DNA from 4 places in the Desulfitibacter alkalitolerans DSM 16504 genome. Region 1 is predicted to be linked to each of the others. Evidence: riboswitches for the same ligand, from Rfam matches in the RefSeq annotation. Region 1 holds a riboswitch; each other region holds the start of a gene.
The links. A riboswitch is a leader RNA that binds a small molecule or an ion and turns the genes downstream of it on or off. The one in region 1 is predicted to bind cyclic di-GMP.
Positions count from the first base shown of each region.

Region 1 (5,822 bases):
TTCCAAGGGCAGTGTGTTAACTGATCATTTCATAGATGTGCTGCAGAAGCTAAATTTTGAGGAAGTATTAGTCTATAAAAATCAGGCTTCCAGTAATGAGCTTATAGAGACCGAAACCCTAATACATAGATATGTTGATAATGGGTATGTGGTTGATAAAAATAAAATTAAGAAGCTGATTCAAGAGGTAGGGTCTGGAAACCCCTTAGACGTGAAATATGTAGAGGAAATAACTGGGTCTATAGCTGAACAGGCCAACACCAATTTGCCCCTTGAAATACTTGAAAAAACCATCAGCAAAGATGATTATCTATATGCCCATTCCTTAAATGTTGCCTTGTTAGCCTCATTGCTGGGCAAATGGGTTGGGCTAGATGACAGGTCCGTTTCCCTGTTAGCCAAAACAGGTGTCCTACACGATATAGGAAAATCAAAAATAGATAAGCATCTGTTGGATAAACCGGGTTCATTAACATCACAAGAATACAGTCTGGTTAAAAAGCATAGTCAATACGGATATGAAATATTAAAGAATATAACTGATCTAGAAATAGAAGTTGTTCTTGGGGTATTAATGCATCATGAAAGATACGATGGTACAGGATATCCAATGGGCATAAATGGTGGGAAGATAAGTGTATTTGGAAAAATTGTGGCCATTGCTGATGTTTATTCTGCAATGGTTGCAGACCGCCCTTATGCGAAAAAAGAATGCCCTTTTACAATTTTGAATTATCTTGAAAATGATTGTATAGGACAGTTTGACATAACCTATCTGCGGCCATTTCTTTATAATGTAGCCAGCAGCTATATTGGAAATAACGTTATTCTAAGCAATGGTGAAAAGGCATCTGTAATTCTTGTAAGTAGTACAGAATTTATATCAAGACCCCTTGTTAAAACAGAAAATGTCTTTATTAATCTGGCCAAGGAAAGGAATTTACATATAATCGAGGTTCTCCCCCTGCTGCACAGCTAAGAAGCATATATTAAAAAGAATTGAACCTTTTTAGAAGAAAAAGATAGGTTTTTGTTACAGCAGATTGTATTAGTGGTGAGTATAAGGTGCAGTAATATCTATAATAGACTAAATAAAGGTGCCTCGGGCACCTTTAACTGTGTCAATCCTTGAGGAGTTTTTTATCCAGCTCACCTGCATCATTTAGCTGTCTTAATTCAGTATATCCTCCTATGAACTCCTCACCTATGAAGATCTGTGGAACTGTCAGCATCCCAGTTTGTTCCTTAATTCTAGCAAGCTCATCAGGGTCATTAGTCAAATCGATTTCCTTATAATCCAATCCCTTATTAATACATAGGTTCTTTGCTGCAACACAATAAGGGCAGTTCATGGTGCTGTAAATTGTAATGCTTTGCATAGCTTATCCTCCATATCCTTATATATTAGAAAGGTGTTTTCAATGAATTGTAGCACAAATTGCACCTTTGTTCCAGTAAAACCGCTAAAGTATTGGAATGTTCAGCCGATATATAGGGTGAAGGGGGTGTGCCCAATGAAAATCCAAGCATTCAGTCCGGCTGAGAACTATTTGTTAAAAAAGCAAAGGGACGAAAAAAAGGAAGTAAACAAAAAGCTAGAAAAAGGGGACGGTTACATTCCATCCAACAAAGAAAATATTACTTATGGAAAGCCTGCAAAGTATGATCAGGTGTCTATACAGAGGTTAAAAAATGAAAGTGAAAAGGCTTACGAAACCTTAAGACGGATAGTATCGGAGTTAATACGCGGCCAAGGAAGAGGAGATGGGCAGATAAAGGCTGCTGAAGAAGAAAGCCTAAGAAATGATGCTGCTAGGCTTATTGCTGACGATGGGCCATTAGGGGCAGAGGCTGTGAGCAATCGAATTGTTGAGTTTGCTGTTGCTATTAGCGGAGGGGATAAATCAAAGCTTGATGAATTAAAAGCTGCTATAAAAGAAGGCTTTAGACAAGTGGAGGAACTCTTGGGAGGTTTGCCAGAAGTTTCTCAAAAAACATATGGTTTAATCATGGAAAAGCTTGACAAGTGGGAACAGAATATATAATATGAATTTACGCTTTAATTGTGGGTTGAGGTGGAGTCTTATGCTGCACAATGAGGGGGTCAGCAGTTGTATGCTTAATAATGTTTTACATAAGTATTTACAGAGCTTATATATACAAAATGACCTTTTAAAGCAAATAAACCAGGCTTTAACTAAACAGCAGGAGCTTATACAGAAAGAAAAATGGAATGAGTTGAACCAGTTATTAAAAGAAATTAATGATTATATAGAATTGAGAGAGCAGCTGGGAAAGCAATCTGAAGAAATAAAAGAGAAGATTGTAAAACTGCTGGGAATAGAAAAGTTTGACAAACAGGTTGTTGATAAAATACCCAACAGCAGTCTATTTGGTATTTTAACTGAAATCAATAATTTGCGATTTAATCTGGAAAAAGGCAAACAGATTACCTATGACAATGTAGATCTGCTTAAAACCAAGATAGATGGCAACAAGGATAGGGTTGATAAAATACACGAGTCATTATAAAAGGAAGTGGCTGAATAAGCTGCTTTTATTTTTTTACAAAAAGTGGGAGGACTTAGCAGGAAAATTAGACTTAATATAGAATATTGTCTTATTATAGCAAAATATATGGGCAAAACCATTGAAAAATGGTGACGCAAAGCCATGGGTCTAAGGCTTCTTGATAGCTAGGACTGCCAGGTTGCAATTGGTTATTAAACCTAAGCTGCCTGCTGGAGTCATGGCTGATTAGGTTTATTATTTTTGTAGAACAGTTGTCAGTAATTAGCATTTTTTAAATGCCGATTTTTTACAAAAAACATGTCAAATTTTGCAGGATATTTGGTTATTCTGTTGAATCTATCTTATTGGGTATAAATGGTTTTTAGTGTTTAGATTAACACTTTGCAGTTTGCTAACTGCTTTATAGGAGGCCTTTATGAATGTGTTAAGAAGTGATGTTATGATTGCCTTGCAAAAAGCCCTGGATGGTTCTTCAGTCAGGCAGAGTGCCATAGCTAACAATATTGCCAATGTTAACACACCAGGTTATAAGAGGAAAGAGGTTAGCTTTGAAAATGAGTTAAGGGTTGCATTAAAAAAGTCTGGTAGTGTTGGTTTGACAAGGACCCATCCTGAACATATTCATAAATATCCTGCCCTTTTAGAAATTAAACCAAGAGTTCTTCAAAATGATTCCCAAAGCATGAGACCTGATAATAATAATGTTGACTTGGATCAGGAAATGACCAAAATGGCCGCAAATTCAATATATTATAATAGCCTTATATCCCAGTTGAATAAAAGAATAGGCATACTGAAGCATACAATTTCTGAAGGGAGAAGGTAAGCATGAAATTGTTTAATACCTTAAACACAAGTGCAAGTGGACTTACAGCCGAAAGACTCAGATTAGATGTTGTAGCCAACAATATTGCAAATGCAAGTACCACTAGAACTTCTGATGGTGGGCCATATCAAAAAAGAGCAGTAGTTTTTAAAGAAAAGTTAGTTAGAGAAATGACTAATAATGGCAGGAAATTTATAAATAAGGGTGTAGAAGCTGCGGCAATTGTTAGAGATCAGTCTCCGCCGCGAATGGTCTATAATCCCAGTCACCCAGATGCAAATGAAAAGGGATTTGTTGCAATGCCCAATGTTGATTTAGCAGTAGAGATGGCTGATATGATAACAGCAACTAGAGCATATGAGGCCAATGTTACGGTTTTAAATGCTACTAAAACTATGGCTTTAAAGGCCTTGGAAATAGGAAGGGGCTAAGGGATTAAATGAGAGTATCACTATTTCAGGTACAACCTCTAAATCTGCCTCGCATGGCAGAAAACATTAAATCTAAAGAATCGCAAGATAGCTTTTCAGCTTTTTTAAAAAACAGCCTTAATAAAGCAAATGAACTCCAAATAGAGGCTGATAACTTAACGAAAAAAATGATAGTAGGTGATGATGTGGAGCTGCATCAGGTTATGATAGCAACTGAAAAGGCAGAGATTGCAATGCAGCTTACCCTGCAGATTAGAAATAAACTTGTTGAGGCTTACCAAGAGTTAAGCAAAATGCAAATTTAGTAATTTTTATTTCATTGTATTATATTTATTCGTTAGTAATGTAGAATTGGTGGGGGTTGAGATGGCAAATGAATTTATCAGTTATTAGGGAAAAGTGGGAAGCCTTGACCAAGAATCAAAGGACCATCTTGATTGTTATGACCGTGGCAGTGCTTCTTTCTGCTGTTTTTTTTGTACAGTGGTTCACAAAGGTTGAGTATGCTGAGCTTTTTACGGGCATGGAACCTAATGCAGCAGGAGAAGTTGTTGCCAGGCTTCAAGAGATGGGTCTCCCATACAAACTAGCTAATCAAGGCACTGCTATCTTGGTTCCTGCAAATCAGGTTTATGATCTGCGACTGCAGCTTGCTGCCTCGGGTGTATTTGCTTCTGGAGGTACTGGCTTTGAATTATTTGACCAGAGTAAACTGGGAATTACTGATTTTGAAAGACAGCTTAATTATCAAAGAGCATTACAGGAAGAGCTTAGACGAACAATTATCCAGCTTGAAGCAGTTGAACAAGCCAGGGTCCATTTAGTTATTCCTGAGCAGAGTTTATTTATAAAGGAACAGGGGCAGGCTACTGCCTCTATAGTAGTTAAGCTTGCTCCAATGTCTAGCCTGCGTCCGGATCAGGTAATGGCAATTATAAACTTGGTTGCCGGAAGTGTGGATAAGCTGGACCCCAAAAATGTTCACGTTATTGATACCCAGGGTGTTATTTTAAGCGAGGGTCTTTTTGATGATGGGGGAGGTATAATAGTTTCCCAGGGTAAACAGTTTGAACAAAAAAGAAAGTTCGAAAAGGATTTAGAGCAGAGAGTTCAGGCTCTTTTACAACAAATGCTGGGCAGTGGTAAGTCAGTTACCATGGTCAATGCCGACCTGGATTATGATCATCGGGAGGTTACAAGAATTGAATTCGGACAATCCCACATTCGAAGTGAACAAACTATTGATGAGCAGCATGTCAATCGTACGCAAGGTGGGGTTGTAGGCCAGGATAATCTTCAGGATTTAGGCACCATATATCCTGAATTAGAGAGTGGGGATAGTGGTAGCAGTATTTCCGAAAGAATAACCAACTATGAACTAGATCAGCTTCAAGAGACAGTAGTCTATGCTCCGGGAAGGCTTGTTTCTCTATCAACTGCTGTAGCTATTGACGGTACACTAACAGATGAAATGGTTGAATCAATTCGACAAGTTGTAGCTGCAGCAATAGGGTTTAATCCAGAGAGGGGAGACCAGATTGCAGTAATGAGCATGGAGTTTGATAAAAGAGCATTGCAGGAATCCGAAGCTCAGATGGCTATGATGGCCTTACAAGAAAAGAAAGAGGAACAAATTAAAATATATATAAGCTGGGGTTTTAAGGCCTTAGCAATAATTTTGGGATTTATATTACTTTTAATAATTATTAGAAGCCTTGGAGAAGCCTTTAAAAGAGAGCCGGTTATGGAAAGGCCAATTCCTATAGCACAGATGGAAGAAGAGATTGAACCTCCTAAACCAAAGGATGAAGCAGTAAAAAAACAGGAAAAAGTACAAAAAGTGGCCAAGGAAAAACCAGAAGAAACAGCTGCATTATTGAAGCAGTGGCTTATGGAAGACTAAATTATACTGTGAGTTTAGGGTAGGTGTATTATGTGAGCAAGGAAAGTAGACTGACAGGAATAAAGAAGATTGCGATATTGCTTATTGCCCTTGGACCAGAAGTATCTGCCAAGGTACTTAAGAACTTTAG
Region 1 is NZ_KK211100.1:349,370-355,191, reverse strand. Features, by position in the region: gene K364_RS0107445 (HD-GYP domain-containing protein) at 1-979, shown strand, start outside; gene K364_RS0107440 (glutaredoxin domain-containing protein) at 1,122-1,379, opposite strand; gene K364_RS0107435 (hypothetical protein) at 1,515-2,045, shown strand; gene K364_RS0107430 (hypothetical protein) at 2,116-2,532, shown strand; cyclic di-GMP riboswitch class I at 2,631-2,718, shown strand; gene flgB (flagellar basal body rod protein FlgB) at 2,948-3,358, shown strand; gene flgC (flagellar basal body rod protein FlgC) at 3,361-3,789, shown strand; gene fliE (flagellar hook-basal body complex protein FliE) at 3,798-4,094, shown strand; gene fliF (flagellar basal-body MS-ring/collar protein FliF) at 4,163-5,692, shown strand; gene fliG (flagellar motor switch protein FliG) at 5,725-5,822, shown strand, end outside.

Region 2 (5,822 bases), 540 kb from region 1:
TGCCAAGTTGTCCAGGAGCACTATTGGTTGGTGGTGTTAAGCCAACATATAAATGTGTTTCAGACAATTCCCAACCATTTATTGTGTCTATTTCCACGTATATTTTGTTAGCATCATTCCGAATATACACTGTTCCAACATTAGTGTAATTTGCCCCGTAACCAAGCTTTAAGGTTAACGTACCGCCTTTATTAAAAATATTATATCTTGCCTGGCTATTTCCTTGACCAAAAAGTGGGCTAATGGTGCTAACCTGCCATTTATCTACAATACTATCATCTACAGCCCATGCACTTTCAGACGAACAAACACCTGTTGTGTTATCCCTATCCCAATTGGTGATAACTCTTGCCCTCAGCTTTGCTTGTTTAGTGCCGGTGTTTTTTATTGTCCATTGGGCAGTTCTGCATTCCTCAAATACACTTGCTGGATTGACTTCTTCAGCTGTCATAGATTGTATCTGAACATTCCCAAGAACAAAGATAACTTCAGGATTCTTATCTTTGTCTGTAAAATAGGCAAGAGAAGAACCAGCAATTATTAAACCTATAATACTTATGGTCAATAAACTTATTAATAGATTCCTTTTTTCCATGGATTTTCATCCTTCCTTATAGCTATTCTTGTATTAAGGAAAACAGCTCTAACAGTACAATAAAAATTTCTACTTATCTTTATAACCAATAAACCTATAATATGAACTCATACAAAACACTATTAACTTAATTTATATAATCCCATAGGGGTTGTTGTCATTTTTAACAATGTGGGATACAGGACGCATCTGTTATTTAAGATGCATCCTGGATTCCTCAAATTAAATACTCTAAATACATGTTTTTTTGTTGTTATCTCTAGTGGTTATTGTGGAAGTAAATAGTCATAAAGCTGCTGTAATTGCGTTGGATTGCCACTGTCTCCAAGATTCCACTGATAATATGGAGCATTGTTGGAAGATTGTACTGCTTCCACTTCTCCCCCAAGGGTTAATGTTGCACCCTGATACTCGTTGTCTGTATCTGGTCCACTGAGGCACACCTTTAGGCAAAGAGCTGCATTTTCTCCTGGAGCAAGAGGAGCACCCACATAATAGAATGTATCTCCAAACCTGACCCAATCATTAGAATTGTCACATAGTTCTATGTCAATGTTGCTGAGGTCTAAATTGCCACTCCATTCAATACTGGGGGTAAATCTAAAGACCATATTCTTGGTACCTATGTTTTTAAATTCATAATTTACTAATTCACAATCTCCAGGGTTCCAGTTGTTTTGATGGTTAGATGCTAAATCTCCGAACATAAGATCACTCTTATAGAAGAAAGTCCTCGTACCGGTTGATGTGTCCACTCTATACCAATCATAATCTCTGGTCACTGTTCCATAAAGCACACCATTTGCACCAAAGGCGATTTGCAAACTGTTTGCATTTCCTGCATATTCTATATAATCCTGAGTATAGACATTATATGAGAAAAACAATCTATTAGAACTGCCGGGACCTGTTGTACTGCCGTATATAATCCCATCCCTCATATCCATGGAAATATCACCAAAACCAAAACGTCTATTAGGATTACCAGTGAAATTCTCATGGGCCAGGACTACCTGGGCGATACTTCCATTAGAGTTGAAGCTTACCTTGTAGAGATCATCGCTTCCTTCTTTGACAAACCAGTAGTATCCAAGGCCAAAAGCAGCGTTAAAAATCTTTGTGTTGGCTGGGAAAAGCTTACCAGCGGATTTGTCACCTTGACCTGTGTTAAAGTCATAATAAAAAAGGTTCCCGTTTCCATCGGCATAATATAGACGCTTGTTTTTCCTATCATATGCAAGGGCATTTAAAGCTGTCCTGGTCGAGTCATACAATTTGCTGTAGCTAACGGTATCATTATCATCGTCTACAAAAATCTCGTAAAGGGTTCCACGCTGGTTTTCAGGATTTTTATACTCAACGCCATAAAAGTATGCAGTATTGGCATCGATGCGTAAAGTGCCAGCTGTAAACTCTACATCTCCTGAACTAGCACTATCTGTAAACCAGGCCATTGTTGCTCCACCAACCATGGCTGCAGCCAGTACTATCACTATTACTGCCATTAGTATTGCTTTTCTTGCATTCACTAGTTTCCCTCCCTTCTTGCTTACATTAGGGAGTAGGTGCGGGAAGCCATATGGTCCCCACACCATCCCCTATTTTTAAATTACAGGGCTATGTTTATTTCCTACACTATTGCTTGGCTAGTTGATCCATTAACCAGTTGTAATGCCAAGTACCAAAGTTTGGCTGGAATGCATTAAGAGCGTCCACATTTACCTGATGTGCTTCTACAGCAAATCCAACGTTTATTGGACTGGCTACATCACCCTGATAGTTATTGTCAGCAAGGTGGTGGAAACCAAACTGAACAGTTAACTTGTACTTGTAACCAGGTCTTAAAGCACCCATGTGTTCAAAGGGAGTAGATCCCATGCCATTATTGTCTATCCAGCTGCGAAGTGATACTACACCGAATGTGCTGCCGGCTGCCAGAGTATTATACCAACCTGGGTAAAGTCCAGAGCCAACGCCGTTAGTAATAAACTGATCTGCAGGCTCCCACGCAGTTGCATCAGGCCTTAAAAATTCCATTTTCATGGTTTTAATGTAGATTGCATCTAATAAAACGTCAGTTTTTGTTTCATCTACCGCAGTAGCTGTCCAGTTGCCAAACCATGCAAAGTTCTTGGTTCCATCGTTTTCAATAATAATTTCTATTTCATCATAAACATCACCAGGGTTCATGTTGCCGTGCTTGGATGCATTTGGAAGCAAATTGTTAAATGCAGTTAAACCCTTACTAACATCCACAATTAATGTGCCGGCTGTAAATGTAGTTTCTCCTGCAGTATCTGTGTCTGTAAACCACGCCATTGTTGCACCACCAATAAGAGCAGCCGCTAAAGCAATTACCAACATACTAACTAACATTCTACTTTTAATCATTTCTTTCCCTCCATTTTTTAGAAATTGGTTTTTTTAATACTCCATCTCCTAATAATGGCGGTCAGGCTGCCATTCTACATATATATAAGAAAGGCCCTATGACTTTGCGTCCCCGCCTTTCGACGAGTTTGCCTTTTTCATCGTACAAATGCCGACAATTTAAATAATACGTTCTTTAATCTTCCTCCACTATCACATCCCTTCATAAAACCCAGATATTAAATGCCATCTCATAGATGCCTAGACCTTTAATTATGTATCTTTGCTGGTCAAAGTATTTTGGGCTTTTTTACTGGTTTTTTCCTTTTCAGCCTGCGCTGCATACTTCATGAGATTTCGAAGTTCAAATATGATGAGAAGTATTCCTGGAATAATCACCAGGGTTAGCAAGCCCGTCTTTGACTGACCAAAGTTCATTAGAAGCCCTATATAGGGAATAGTAAAGCTTACCCTGCCAATAATATTCTCCGCAAGTACAGGATGAGGGTCGTTAACATCATTGGCATCTCCTCGAGTAGTAAAACTAAGGCTGCCGCTTTCATTGTGTATTTCCATGACCCTGTGAGTGGTAATTCCAACATTATTGTTGTCTCTATAGGTAATAATGTCACCCACACCTAAATTAATAGGTTCAACCATCTCTACAATGGACAGGCTGCCGGCCTCAAAGGACGGACTCATACTGCCACCGGCAACAATATACATTTGATGCCCTGCTATTGTGGGAGGCCCTCCGGAAATCTTGCTCTGCACCATTGAAAAGACCAGAAAGCCTATGAGAATAAGAGAAATCACAAATATCGTATTGCCTATTATATTGAAGATTGATTTCCAAAGCTTCTTTGGTTTTTTATCTTCATTGTTCACATCCTCATTTTTTATCAGGTCATTTTCTTCTGCTATTTGTGTAATGCTGCTTTTATCTTCCATGAGTTCACCCCTTATGTCTGCTTATATGGCTCTTCTTCACCATCTATGCCTTCTTCACCATCTATGCCTTCTCCATCGTCTATGCCTTCTCCATCGTCTGTGCCTTCTTCATCGTCTGTGCCTTCTTCACCGTCTGTGCGTTCTTCACCGTCTGTGCCTTCTCCACCGTCTGCGCCTTCTCCATCGTCTGTTACTTCTTCACCATCTATGCCTTCTCCATCGTCTGTTACTTCTCCATCGTCTGTTACTTCTCCATCGTCTGTTACTTCTCCATCGTCTGTGCCTTCTCCATCGTCTGTTACTTCTCCATCGTCTGTTACTTCTTCATCGTCTGTTACTTCTCCATCGTCTGTTACTTCTCCATCGTCTGTGCCTTCTCCATCGTCTGTTACTTCTCCATCGTCTGTGCCTTCTCCATCGTCTGTTACTTCTCCATCGTCTGTGCCTTCTCCATCGTCTGTTACTTCTCCATCGTCTGTGCCTTCTCCATCGTCTGTGCCTTCTCCATCGTCTGTTACTTCTCCATCGTCTGTGCCTTCTCCATCGTCTGTTACTTCTTCACCGTCTTCATCTCTAATTAATTGATCTGGGTCTATTAACTCCTCATCTAGTTCTTCTTCCTCAACTGGTTCTTCTAATAATTCTGGTTCTTCTAACAATTCTTCCATTACTATATCAATCTGAACGGTTTTTTCAGCTATTGCCTTTTCAATACCTTCTTCCATAAGCAATGCAACTATGATAAACTCCTCAGCTGAAATGGTATTTATCAATGTAACTACTCCATTTTGGCTGATTGTTATTCCATCTATCTGGTCTTTAATTGCCCATTCAATTCCAGAAACCTCATTGCCTTCCTGGTCAACCACAGTGTATCGCTCTGCAGCACCATCTTCATTCACTTCAATATAGTCTGGGCCTTCTATAAATAAAATCAATTCCTGCTCTTCTATAGTGTAGGGAACTATGTTTGACCCATTAAACAAAAACCTTGTTCCCTGATATATGCCTTCTCCAGAAATCTCAAAGTATGGATTGCTTTCCTCAGGACCCAACTCTTCAAGCCATTTTTCTACTTCGTCCCATTCAAACTCAACTACTATCTTATCCTCCTCAACCCACCAGGTCTTGGCATAAGTTGTTTTGCCGTTAAAGCTGAGTTCTACTATTGTCAAGTCAATATCATTTACGTTATATCCTGGAAAATTCAAGTGAGCAAAGAATGAGCCGAGAATAAATTGAACAGATACATTAATTTTCAGGGTTTCAAAAACAAACTGTATGGTATTTGATTGAATTTTTGGTGAGGTGAAGTATGCACTGGTCTTTGGAAAATGTAGTGGATATGCGATTAGTGCCGCTGTCATAACAAAAACTGATGTATTTTTCAGTGTCCCTTTGAAGGTAGCCTTAATAACTCTCATTGTCTCTTCCCTTTTTCTATGCGCTTCCAGTCGTTTCTCGAGTTTTGTTTTTCTCATGGCCTAATTCCTCACTTTGCTATTTATTGTCATCTGAGTAACTATTCTCAAGTTCTATATTATTCCAGGAACGAAAGTCCAGTTCCCCGCTTGCAGATGGGGTTTGCTCAACTGCTTCATTAAGAAGAAATATTAATTCCAAGACACTTCTAAAGGGAATGGTCTTGTTCATCTCCAGCCATTGAATTGTCCCCTGCCAGTTGCTGTTTTGCTTGAAGTGTATTCTAATGAGAAAAGTGGAGCCTCCCATTTTGCATGTATACTTGTTGACATCAGAATGAAACATATTCTAGCCCCCTAGCAAGGTGTTAACATCAGGTTTTTTATATAGTAAATTGTATTGGCAAGCTGTAAATTTAAGTTACTATAAATTTAACACCTGGTAGTTATATGACTGTTCTTTTGGAGTTATATGATGGTTTTTT
Region 2 is NZ_KK211100.1:890,684-896,505, forward strand. Features, by position in the region: gene K364_RS0110130 (hypothetical protein) at 1-595, opposite strand, end outside; gene K364_RS0110135 (TasA family protein) at 862-2,124, opposite strand; gene K364_RS25590 (TasA family protein) at 2,231-2,986, opposite strand; cyclic di-GMP riboswitch class I at 3,040-3,129, opposite strand; gene K364_RS0110145 (signal peptidase I) at 3,239-3,916, opposite strand; gene K364_RS25595 (ICP22 family protein) at 3,928-5,397, opposite strand; gene K364_RS23580 (hypothetical protein) at 5,417-5,683, opposite strand.
Region 2: linked by a shared signal. The riboswitch ahead of K364_RS25590 (TasA family protein) and the one ahead of flgB (flagellar basal body rod protein FlgB) in region 1 are both predicted to bind cyclic di-GMP.

Region 3 (5,822 bases), on a different contig from region 1:
TCAATTGTGAGCTGACCGACTTTTGCCATTAGTCCATGTAGTTGTTCGTCCATTGCTTTTTCTCTAACACGCAGTTCTTTTTCTTGGCTGCTCTCTGAAAAGACCTTTGGTGCATTCTCCAGAAACTCTTTTTTCCAGTTTCTTAGCTGATTTGGACTGATGTCATGCTCTTGAGCAATCTCACCGAGCTGCTTTTCTTCTCGGAGTAATTCTAGTACAAGCTTAGTTTTGAATTCTGCTGAAAATGTTCTTCTTTTCACCATTGTATGCGAACCTTCTTTCACCGAGTAGAACCCAGGCGCAGTGACTCGTAAGCCCTGTTTCCTGGATCCTCTCTAAAATTCCGGACATCGGGTTTTCCCACAATCCGGCTTCAAACTGAACGCCCGTCGGTCAACAAGGTCTTCCCGCAAGTGCACTACACTTAAACGCAGTTCCCGTATACCTGCAGTTCTCTTTTGGTTTACCTGTGCCTTCGCCTCTGTGCTAGTTAACTCCCTCTTTCAAGGTTTCGCTGTTGTAGAGGCCGTTCAGTCCAGAGGGCCTTGACTCTGGTGTCGTTATGTTGTCGCTCACCGTCATTGCTTAATACGCCCTCATCTGCCAATCTCGAATCCTCCGAACAATTTCCCGGTTCTCGGTTATATGCCCGGTCTTTGCCATACGGAACTGTCTTGGCTGGTTCCGAGACCTTCCCTACTTTGCCCACTTATCCTTTTTCTGGTGCCGCAACCCGTACACCGGAGGGCAGACTCTGTGCACCTTCCCATTACTTCCAGAATCTTACCAGTCTTCGTCTACGTCAGTGAGACTCGACGCCCTCAACTCCCTGCCACTGACTTCATGCAGGGGACGTTTTCGATGCAGCAGTTTTCGCTTTATGCTACGGCCCCAGAAATTGCTAGCTCTCTGTGTCAGTCCTACCCTTAATTGAGCAGTCAGAGCGTTTACTTCCAAGCTTTCCCCCGCCAAGTCACCTTAAGCGAGAGTTGGATATAACTACGTGACCGAATGGGAAATCGTCACGACCGGACTTTCACCGGTTAGATAAGTGAGGTTATAGGCTGCGACTGACAGTTTCCTGTCTTGTATTATATCAGGTTCACTTAGGTTTTAGAAAATTTTGTCTGGTTTTATGTGTACATTATACTTTTTAATATTCATCATACCTCCTAAGGCAAATAGTATTACATAAATAAGCATAAGACTAATTCTTTTTTAAAAAAACAAACCAAATAATAGAAAGCACAAAAAATACAAGTATAATAGTAATAATCCATTCAGGCATTCCAAAAGTCATATGTATCTCACCTCTTTCAATATATTCTTTTATTTTAACCCAATTATAAAGACTTTTTATACTTCTAAAATTATTACATCTGTTCTGACGCTATATCCTCTTGTAATTGCTTTCGGATATACTGCTCTATTGCCTTTTTGTTTCTGCCAACTGTATTCACATAATAGCCTCTGCACCAGAAATGCCTGTTGCCACACTTATACTTCAGATTTGTATGTCTGTCGAATATCATGAGTGAGCTTTTACCCTTAAGATAACCCATGAAACTAGATATACTCATTTTTGGTGGTATTGCAGTTTTAATCTTTCCATATATCACCTGTCTTCTGTACTTAGGTGCAAATACTATGTGATATTTACAATTCCACTGCGTGTGTGATAAACTTTCTGTATCCATTCGGATATCTACCTCCCTTTATTGTAGTGCGGCTGACGAAACCTGCACTATTTTATCAAATGGAGGTAGATTTTTCTACTTTTCTTCTCAAAGCTAAAGCTCTAACGAATCAATTCTCTCATTTCCTTTTTACAGTGCTCCTTAACACTAAAAAGGGCTGTTCCAGCCAGATTGGTGGAATAACCGCTTTTGCATAACTTAATTTAGTTGTGAAATATCTCGAATTTTTCTTCAAAATCACCCCAAACCACATTTACCTCAAATATATCATCTTCACTAATATATGATCCACTTGAGCCTCCAGACATTCTGAAGACCTTTTTATCTGGAGGATCCGTAAAGTTTATTATTTTGGATATTTCTTCATCAATGTCATTTATAATGGTCATTTGCAATTGCTCTACTGATTTTAATTCAGACACATCTCCTTTATATATGACTATAAACTCAAACTTGCTTTCTTTAAAACTGCCATCTTCTGGATCTTTCTTGCTTTCAATTATATATTCTGCTTGCCAGTATTGGCCTTCACCATAAAACCTATTATTTTGGTAAATATATTCCTTTGAGCTGCAGCCAGCTAATAGTACTATGCTAACAAGAAAAAATAAAATAGCATACGAAGTTCTATGCATTCTACATTAACCCCCTTAAACATAAAATATCACAGTTTTTATTTAAAAAACAATAAAAACTATCTAAGCACTTTCAAAGATAACGTTAATTAAGCAATTAAGTGTTTCTACCCTATTTTAAATAAAAAATATATGATTCCTAATTTATAAAATTTAATTACATACCAAGGGGAATATATATAACCCTTGGTATGCAGGCAAAATGATTAGCTTCTAAGTATTAAATCCCTTCTTCTTTAAAATCTACATATACGGACCACTCATCATTTCCTCTAGACAAATCTACTTTTACTCTTGCGGATACATAGTATGACCAAGGTTGAACATCATAGTAAACATTTGGTTCTGGGTCGTATTTTACATAATCTACTCCAACACTAGGATAGTCTATCATTTCTGTTTCATCAATCCAGCCAACCCCTAAATCTTAAACCTCACCTTTGTCTTTGGTAAAGGAGGGTGTACTCCCGGGCAAAGGGAGCTTTCCAGGTTGCCACTATTTGCCCGGGAATATTTTTTTAAAACCATGTTGTCTGCCCAAAGTTATTGATTTAAACCTACCATAAATTAACTTTTAATACTATCTTCCATGTCAAGTTCCTCGCTTTTCATGTCTAAATCTCGTTTTCCATGTCGATTTTCTCATCTTTTGTTCTTTCCAGCCTTTTGCTCTGAATTTCTCCTGATTGGTGTGTACTTCATATTTTAATGTTTTTCTTCTGCTGTAATTAAATTAATCTCATCTATATCGATTGCATACATTATGAATTCTGCTATTATAGTTTTGCCATCAGAAGCATATAGCGGGATCACTCGATCTTTACCAGCATTTGCTTTCTGCATGGCGAGAGCCTCCTCAGGATTTTTTGGTTCTTCTCCATATAAATCGGTGGCATAAACATAACCTAATGTGCCATCAATGCCTTTTGCAAGAATTAAGTCAGGCTCAGTTTCAAAAGAAACTGCAAAAAGAGAGGAACCATAGGTCTGCCCATATTCATTAACTCTGTAAACTTTGGAAGGATCAAAGTTTTCTTCAGTTATTATTTCATTAGTTTTGGCACAAATAAGTTGGCCTGTTTCATCTATTTTGTAATTTTTTTGAAAAAATACATCGTGTACCATAGCGTAGCTAATGCTAAAATAACCTAATATAGTAACAAGAAGAATAACAACAGTTAATAATATGGTATTTTTTCCTTTATTCATTGTATATTTCACCTCCTATTTAATGCTCCTTTCATTTCAATAGTTTAATAGATATATAAACCCCCATAAATAACCACTCCCCTAACCTGTAATCTCTCCTTTACTTCAGGCTGGGATAGCTTGTCTTTGGTAAAGGAGGGTGTACTCCCGGGCAAATGGGTCTTTCCAGGGTGCCACTATTTGCCCGGGAATATTTTTTTAAAAAACCATGTTGTCTGCCCAAAGTTATTGATTTAAACCTACCATAAATTAACGTTTAATACTATCTTCCATGTCAAGTTCCTCACTTTTAATGTCTAAAACCTCGTTTTTAATGTCAAAAACTTCGTTTTCTTGTAATTTAGGTTAGTCCAAAAATACAAAAAAGCTGTCCCAGGTAATCCTGTTGAACAGCTTTTTGACTTTGCAACCTGGCAGTCATGGCTTTTAGCTTTAGACCCATGGCTTTGCGTCACCATCTTTCAATGGCTTTGCCACTAATTTTCAATATTGTATTATTTTATTAGACGTAACAAATCTTTAAAAGTTCCATTTTTGCTAAATTTTTAAAATTCAACCTTACCCTTTAGTTTGAAACTTTCCGTTTTTTGAGCTTCACTGACACTTAAAAAACATAATCACTCTTGATACATAATGGAAGTCTAGCAAATATTTTATCTTTTCTAATTTTGACTCCATTATTATCAAACATATATAATCTGGGATATATGGTTCTTAAAGTCATTTCATTCTGCCATGTCAAAATCCTAGTTATTATGTCCAAAACTTCGTTTTTAATGTTAAAATTTCTTGTATTTTAAGTTAGTTCCAAAAAAAATCCTTGACGGCTGTAGAACCTGCAAGGATTTAAATTTATTACTCTAAACGAATCAATTCTCTCATTTCATAAAAATTAATGGTACCCAACTTTCTCCATTCCTGTATACACTCTTCAGATTCTATCAGAGCATCTAAAGAAATCTCAGCTATCATGTGGAAACCATAATCTCTATTCTTGCCTAACACCTCTTGTTCAATGAAGAATCTGTCTGAACCCATTGTTTCCAACAAGTCTTCAAATTCCTCATGTGTCCATGCATAAATTGTAAAGTTTTTAACCTTAATATCTCCACATACAATAAAGTAAAATTCTACCTTAGAATCTTTTTCAACTATTTCATAAGCATCTTCCCATATGGTTGGTATATCTATCCAGAAATTATAAGTTGGGTTATAGTACGAAGTCGAAATTTCAATAACTTTTCTTTCAGTTCCATTATTCAATGTTTTATCTCTGTCCAGAGTATCATTAACTTCATTTATGCTTGTTCCTTTATTAGAATGATCATCATTTAATTGTTCTTTTAAGTCTTTTTTTGCCATTGTGGTATTTTTGTATTTTTGTTCATCCATTGCGTTATAGGAGCACCCTATAGACAGAAATAGCATTATTAACAAGGTAATAATTATTTTGATAGCTGCACCCCCCATGAAAATGCATTGCTTTAGCAACCTATCTACATTATAACATATTATTTAGGTGGATAAACCGCTACATTCCTTAGAGGTCTATCCCCTATTAAAGTACTTAACCGTATTAGGCTTGAACTGCTAGAATCAGGGTCTGTCACCCAATAATCACTTAGATTGTATCCTGTTCCATATAAGTAGTTTACTAAAACATAATGTGATCTATCACTAGTGGCTTGTTTATAACCTACAATTACAGGCACGCCATCCAATAATGCATTTAGAGCTATATTATAAAAAACCTCTCTAGATGCATCCCATTCTAAAGTATCAAGATATACTAATCCCCATCCAGCTTTATTTGGTGCATCGTTCCAGACAAACGGGTTAGAGGAATCACCCATATCAATGTTAGCTCTTTTGGGGTCAGTTTGTCTACCATATGATCTCATATTCATAGCAAAAGATGTGACAATACAGCCTGCATCTCCCAAAGTTTGACCCCTCCACTCCATGATGTCATCTTTCCACTCCTCATCCTTTTGATAAAAATGTGTTGTAGGGATATAGACATTGTATATTTGTTGAATTCCTATGTCAGACCTTGGTTCAGCATATTTACCACTTACAGACGGTTCCATACGATAATTATCAAATGGTATATATTCTTTATCATATTCAATAAAATCGGCTAAACCCACACTTGATACTAATAGAGTTGTCAAAACGATCAGGGTTAAAACTGTTTTTTTCATTCTAAAACCTCCTAGTGAAAATTTTAATTATTTATCACACAAACATAGGCACCTATATATTCATTAAGATATTTTTC
Region 3 is NZ_KK211104.1:164,956-170,777, forward strand. Features, by position in the region: gene K364_RS0118895 (transposase) at 1-263, opposite strand, end outside; gene tnpA (IS200/IS605 family transposase) at 1,374-1,697, opposite strand; gene K364_RS0118915 (hypothetical protein) at 1,901-2,332, opposite strand; gene K364_RS26835 (hypothetical protein) at 2,553-2,726, opposite strand; gene K364_RS24800 (hypothetical protein) at 3,038-3,541, opposite strand; cyclic di-GMP riboswitch class I at 3,943-4,026, opposite strand; gene K364_RS0118935 (hypothetical protein) at 4,397-4,933, opposite strand; gene K364_RS0118940 (C39 family peptidase) at 5,053-5,745, opposite strand.
Region 3: linked by a shared signal. The riboswitch ahead of K364_RS24800 (hypothetical protein) and the one ahead of flgB (flagellar basal body rod protein FlgB) in region 1 are both predicted to bind cyclic di-GMP.

Region 4 (5,822 bases), on a different contig from region 1:
TGTTTATTATCGTTTGTAATTATGCTGGTCTTTCTCTTCTCCCGTCCCATAAAAATAATTTTTTCAGCGTCAATAAATACCAGGTTACGGTCAACTTTAACAGCTACCTTCTTTGCACTTGAAACTTGAGGTGCAGTTTTTATGTTCCTGGAACCTGCCTTTTCCTTAAGCTCTAATAGGTAGTTTATTTTTTCAATAGTCTCTTTGATTCGTTCAAGCTTGTAAGGCTTTAAAAGGTAATCAAAGGCATATAGCTCAAAAGCCTCCTGCATATAGGTGCTGTGGCCTGTAGCATAGATTAGAAAAATATCAGGATTGATGTCCTGGATTTCTCGTGAAGCTTCAATTCCGTCTTTTTCAGGCAGGTCTATATCCATAAATATTACCTGTGGGTTTAAGGTTTCTGTCATTTTGACAGCTTCAACACCATTTACTGCCTCACCTACTATTTCTGTTCCAGGTAGTTTTGCTAAACTCTTTTTTAGGATGAGTCTCATTTTAGGATCATCTTCAACTATTAATACCCTCATCTGAAAACCTCACTCTACTTCCTAAGCATTTTTGGAACTTCAGGCTGATACCAGGTTACTAAACTGGCTGGTTGTACTGCCCAGCCTGCAACAAGCATTACCGCAGCAGCACATTGTATTAAAATCACTTTGCCTATTTTACTAAACATTTGCCTCCCTCCTTTCTTTAAAGATACTGCCCATTAATTTATCTATAAAGCCTACAACCCTGTATCCTGTGGGGGTAAGGCTAAGGGCCTGGGTTATATGGGCGAGCATACTGGCCATTACAAGTGAGCTTATCTGGCTCAACGGAAATATTAAGAGACAGGTGGTTATTAGAATTGCCCATATAAAGATCCATATCAAGGTGAGTTTTTTTAGTTTGGATTTTTCTTGAAGAGAAAGGGGTTTATTCTTAGTCTCAGCAGGAGCCCATTTCAAACTGATAAACAAGCTAATAAGAGTAATACAAGCCAGTATGGGAATAATGGTTACAAAGCTTGTAAAGGTCAAGCTTTGGGCAAGCTTTCCCATGCCCAGGAAAATTACCAGACCAAACAGCAGGCACCGACCATAAGTTGCACAATGCACTCCACCAGATAGCAAGCGATAAACTCCTGATGTGACAAAAATAACTAAAACATGGGGAAGAATACCCAGTAGAAATGCCAGTGAAAAAAGAATAAACATTTTTAATAAACCTGTTATTATAACTTCAAAACCATATCTTAATACATCTACATTATCTTGGTCATAATAAAGTTTATTTCCAAGACTATAGGCCAGCTTTTGTGAGAAAAGGCGAAGGTTCATGATGGTGCCTCCCATCTATAGGTATTTTTATTACAAAGGTGGTCCAGTGGCTATCTGAGTTAACAACTATTTTGCCATTGTGCTTTTCTATAATGTCTTTGACAATATAAAGCCCCATCCCCTTATTTTTAACTTTTGTAGTAAAGCCAGGCAAAAAGAGCTTATTCTTTATACTAGTGTCAACGCCAGGTCCGTTATTAGTAACTGATAAAACACAATTGTTTTGACACATGGTCAAGTCCAGGATTATGGTAGGTTCCTGTGAAGTTCCCATTGATAAGGCTTCCATTGCATTATCCAAAAGGTTTGACAGGATAAGATTAATCTCATGAGTTTTTAGAGGAAGATTTTTTAATCTGGATTTTATGCTTATTTCGAATTTGATGCCCAGACTTTCCATTTGGCTGCTTTTGACATGTAATAGAGCACTTACTCCAGGGTCATCTAGTCTAATAAGGTTATTGGTTACAGCTATTTCTGACATGGTCCTCTCTAGATACTTTTTTGCTTCTGCATATTCTTCTACTGCTAGAAGTCCATAAACAGTTTGCAGTTCGTGGTTGAAGCTATGCCTTTGGCTCCTCATGGTATTAATTAAGCTTTCAAGATTTTCAATATTTTCAAGCTGCACTTGTTTTCTTACCTCTTCTTCTGTAGATTCCATTATTCGGCGCACCAGTACAATTGAGGCTATAGCCAGTATTCCCAGCAAAATGTTCATGGGAAACATAAAGCTGCTTAATGTACCTGTTGCAAATGCTCCTTGTCCTGAAATGTAATTGCTAAGATTTAAGAGGGCTAGTATGATAAGTTGAATTGTAATAATGAGAATTATAGAAAGTGTTCTATGAATTTTATCCATCTTTACCTTCCTCATAATTATGGTATTTAATGGTATTATTATAGTCTATTAATTTAAAATCAAAATAATAAACAAGAAGTACTATCAGCAGCATGGCTGCCCCCTGGGGCAAAAAGAAGAGAATTCTAAGTTTTGCACTAGCCAAAATAGTTTCCAGGGAAATGCCAGTAGTTTCTAAAAGTATTGGTACAATGGTTGCATCTATTACCGTATAGATTGATATGCTTACCAGCATGGCTGCCAGTGCTACTCTAAAGGGAATTTTTAATATTAACCAGATAACTACTGTAAATAATAGGCCCTGCAGCAAGGTATGAACCCCGAAAACAATTGGCAGCATTCTAACAAGATATGATATGATTGCTTGTATTACTCCAATAAAGATCAGCTTCTTAAGTGGTGGTTTAATTCCAAATAGCAGCAGTCCAAGAGCTGTAAGCATGATTTCTTCAGGTATAGATATAAAAAATACTGCAACTAATGGCATCCTATCCATTTTATCTCCCCCTTTTAGATATTTTGATATACCTCAAGCCTTTCCTTTTTGTCATGTCTAATTCCTCGTTTTTAATGTCTAAAACTTCGCTTTTAATGTCAAAAACTTCGTTTTCTTGTATTTTAGGTTAGTCCAAAAATACAAAAAAGCTGTCCCAGGTAATCCTGTTGAACAGCTTTTTGACTTTGCAACCTGGCAGTCATGGCTTTTAGCTTTAGACCCATGGCTTTGCGTCACCATCTTTCAATGGCTTTGCCACTAATTTTCAATATTGTATTATTTTATTAGACGTAACAAAACTTTAAAAGTTCCATTTTTGCTAAATTTTTATTTTTTGTCCTAATAATGCCTTATACTATGAGGAGACTGCGACAACTTTTTACAGTGCTCTTAAAATTGAACCTTACCCTTTGGTTTAAAACTTTTCGCTTTTTGGGCTTCACTGACACTTAAAAAACATAATCCTCATAACTCTTGATACATATTGGAAGTCTAGGAAATATTTTATCTTTTCTAATTTTGACTCTAAATGAACCCTTCGCCATTTTATTCTCGTTTTAATATTTTATTGACTTCGATTAGCAAAATTCCAACATTTGCATGGACAACAATATATTTTCCATCAGGACTCCATGTGAAATTATGAATTGCCTCCAAAGCTTGAGTAATGGGAAAATTATCTCTGGTATCCATGTTAAACATATACAACTGTAAAGGGTCTTTAATATAGACAAACTTGTTTTCCTTGGGACTTGGTATATAGTCCCCAGACCAGCTGATTTGTTCTATGGAAACTAGCTCATTATTTGCTAGATCAACTAAAATGGCATTTCTTTCACCACGCATCTGGGAACATAGAATTTGTTTATCATGAAAAAACCATTCAGCATATGATGGACTGAAGAGCATGTTTTCAAACTTTATAGATCTCTGCGTGGCACTATCTAAATCTAATATTCCGATTCCATCGGCTCCTTCATAACCCTCTTTGATATATAGTAAGAGCTTGTTATTATGAGACCATCTTGGATGCAATGGAAACTTTGTGTAAAATCCATAAAAGTCGCTATTAGGGTCAGTACACATTACACCATTAACCAGTAATTTTGAATCTGAAAGATCCAAATTTGATATATATAAATCACCTTCTTGAACGTAAGCAATCTTAGTTCCATCATAAGAAAGGTCATACTCCCAAATTTCATCTAGTACCGTTTCACTAATGATTTCTAAGGTATACCTATTTATAAATAATATCCTGTTAATGAGTTGAATTGCCAACTCTTCATCATTAATTATTTTTATTCCTGAATGAAAATGAATTGAGCCCAATCCATTATAAATCTCCTTTTGTGAGTTTGTTTCTAGATTATATCCCAATATTGTTACCTCAGGTTGATTAAGACTTGTGAATCCGATAAATACTGTTTCATCCACCAGATTAACAAAGCTTATATTACCCATTAAATACTCCTTTGGGTCATGGGTTGTTAATTCTTTTATTGTAAAACCGTTATGAGCTTTGTGGGATATGCTTTGTATTATACTGTTGGATGCTTTATTTTCTATTGGTAAATCTGCCAGGTTACTAGGTGTACTATCACCTACTTTTGAAGTATCACAACTAACAATTAAGAGTACACTTGCAATTAATAAAAGTAAGAAAATTTTTTTAATCATCAAGCTTTTCTCCTTATAAAATGGCTAACTAATTGAATAATAATGATTAACTATATAATACAACATTTTTACTAAATTTTAATAAACTGTGTGAAAATTTAAATGTTTAAAATATTGTGCTGAAAAATTTAATGCTCAAATTTGGTTTAAAAAAGCCGAACAGCGAGAACCCACTAAGTACTTTAGCTGCTTTTATAATAAGAAGAGCATCGTTGTGATGCTCTTCTTATTAGATTCTTAATTGCTTATATAGAGGATATCTCCGCTACTGTTGTAGCCTATTTCTTCCCCTAAAATTCCCCAATGACTACATATCAATTCCCATAGGTGACCATCATCACCTATAGGTTGAGGGTGCCCATAGGTATTGCTTAAAGAAACATAGTAATCATTATATGCTGTTTTGCTTGTATAATCTTTTCTTCCTCCGTTCACATAAATATCAAGAGTAACTATTATTCTGTCAAGTTTATCTGCATCTGTTAAGCTGAAACCATCAGCTACGATTGTATACATACTTTCATCCCATATTAAACCTTCATTTAGAAAACTAGCCCCCCAAATATTAAAGCTGGCATCATAGCTGGGGGTTATATAAAAATCATCTTGATTTAAATAATCTTTAACACTTACAAGTGTCACTGTATCATCCTTGTGTAGAAATCCTACAACAAATTCATTCGTTTCCTTATTAATCATAAAAAGGGGTTTAATGTCTCCAATCTTATGATACTTGTCACGTATACCTTCCAGATAGTAAGCTCGGAGAAGGGCTTTTCCTGAATCCTTATCAACACCAGGAAATTTTCCATCTGCAACTTTTTGAATATCAGAAACATCAAATTTTACCCAATTGTAGCTTATCAAATTAATATGGGAAATTCGGCCTAATATTATCACATTAAAATAGGTGACACAAAAGAGTAATCCTACTGGAAAGTGCAAAAATATTTTCACTTTACAGTAGGATTGTTTATTGTAAAATATTTTGCATAGGAGAGTGATTTTACATGCAAATATTTTTTACAGTAATAGAAGGTATAGAGGAATACGTCAAAAAAGGGAAAGATTATCCATTTCCTCTACCACCTTTTAGGAGGTGTCACAACCAAGATTGTAATAAGGTAGTAAAGTTTAAGAAGCATGGATTTTATCAAAGGCATTTGATTACTAATATCTTCAGGGATAAAATCTTTATCAGGCGCTATATCTGCCCCCTCTGCGGCCATACCATATCATACTTGCCAAGCTTTTGCCTACCAAGATTTGTTCATGGGTTAAAGGAAATCCTTTTGTACATAGAAAAAGCCTTTTTGCGTAGAGGAACGCTAAAGGCCTGCCTAGATAAGCTTAATAGTATAAATGATGGTCTAAATCTTTCAAGACAGCTTGTGTACCACTACATGAAAAGGTTTATGCAGAACTTAAGCCTAATCCAGACCGGATTACGCCAACTAAA
Region 4 is NZ_KK211104.1:171,492-177,313, forward strand. Features, by position in the region: gene K364_RS0118950 (LytR/AlgR family response regulator transcription factor) at 1-530, opposite strand, end outside; gene K364_RS26415 (cyclic lactone autoinducer peptide) at 545-679, opposite strand; gene K364_RS24805 (accessory gene regulator ArgB-like protein) at 672-1,325, opposite strand; gene K364_RS24810 (sensor histidine kinase) at 1,288-2,187, opposite strand; gene K364_RS24815 (hypothetical protein) at 2,180-2,683, opposite strand; cyclic di-GMP riboswitch class I at 2,867-2,950, opposite strand; gene K364_RS0118980 (TolB-like translocation protein) at 3,230-4,363, opposite strand; gene K364_RS0118985 (hypothetical protein) at 4,601-5,308, opposite strand; gene K364_RS26840 (hypothetical protein) at 5,374-5,822, shown strand, end outside.
Region 4: linked by a shared signal. The riboswitch ahead of K364_RS24815 (hypothetical protein) and the one ahead of flgB (flagellar basal body rod protein FlgB) in region 1 are both predicted to bind cyclic di-GMP.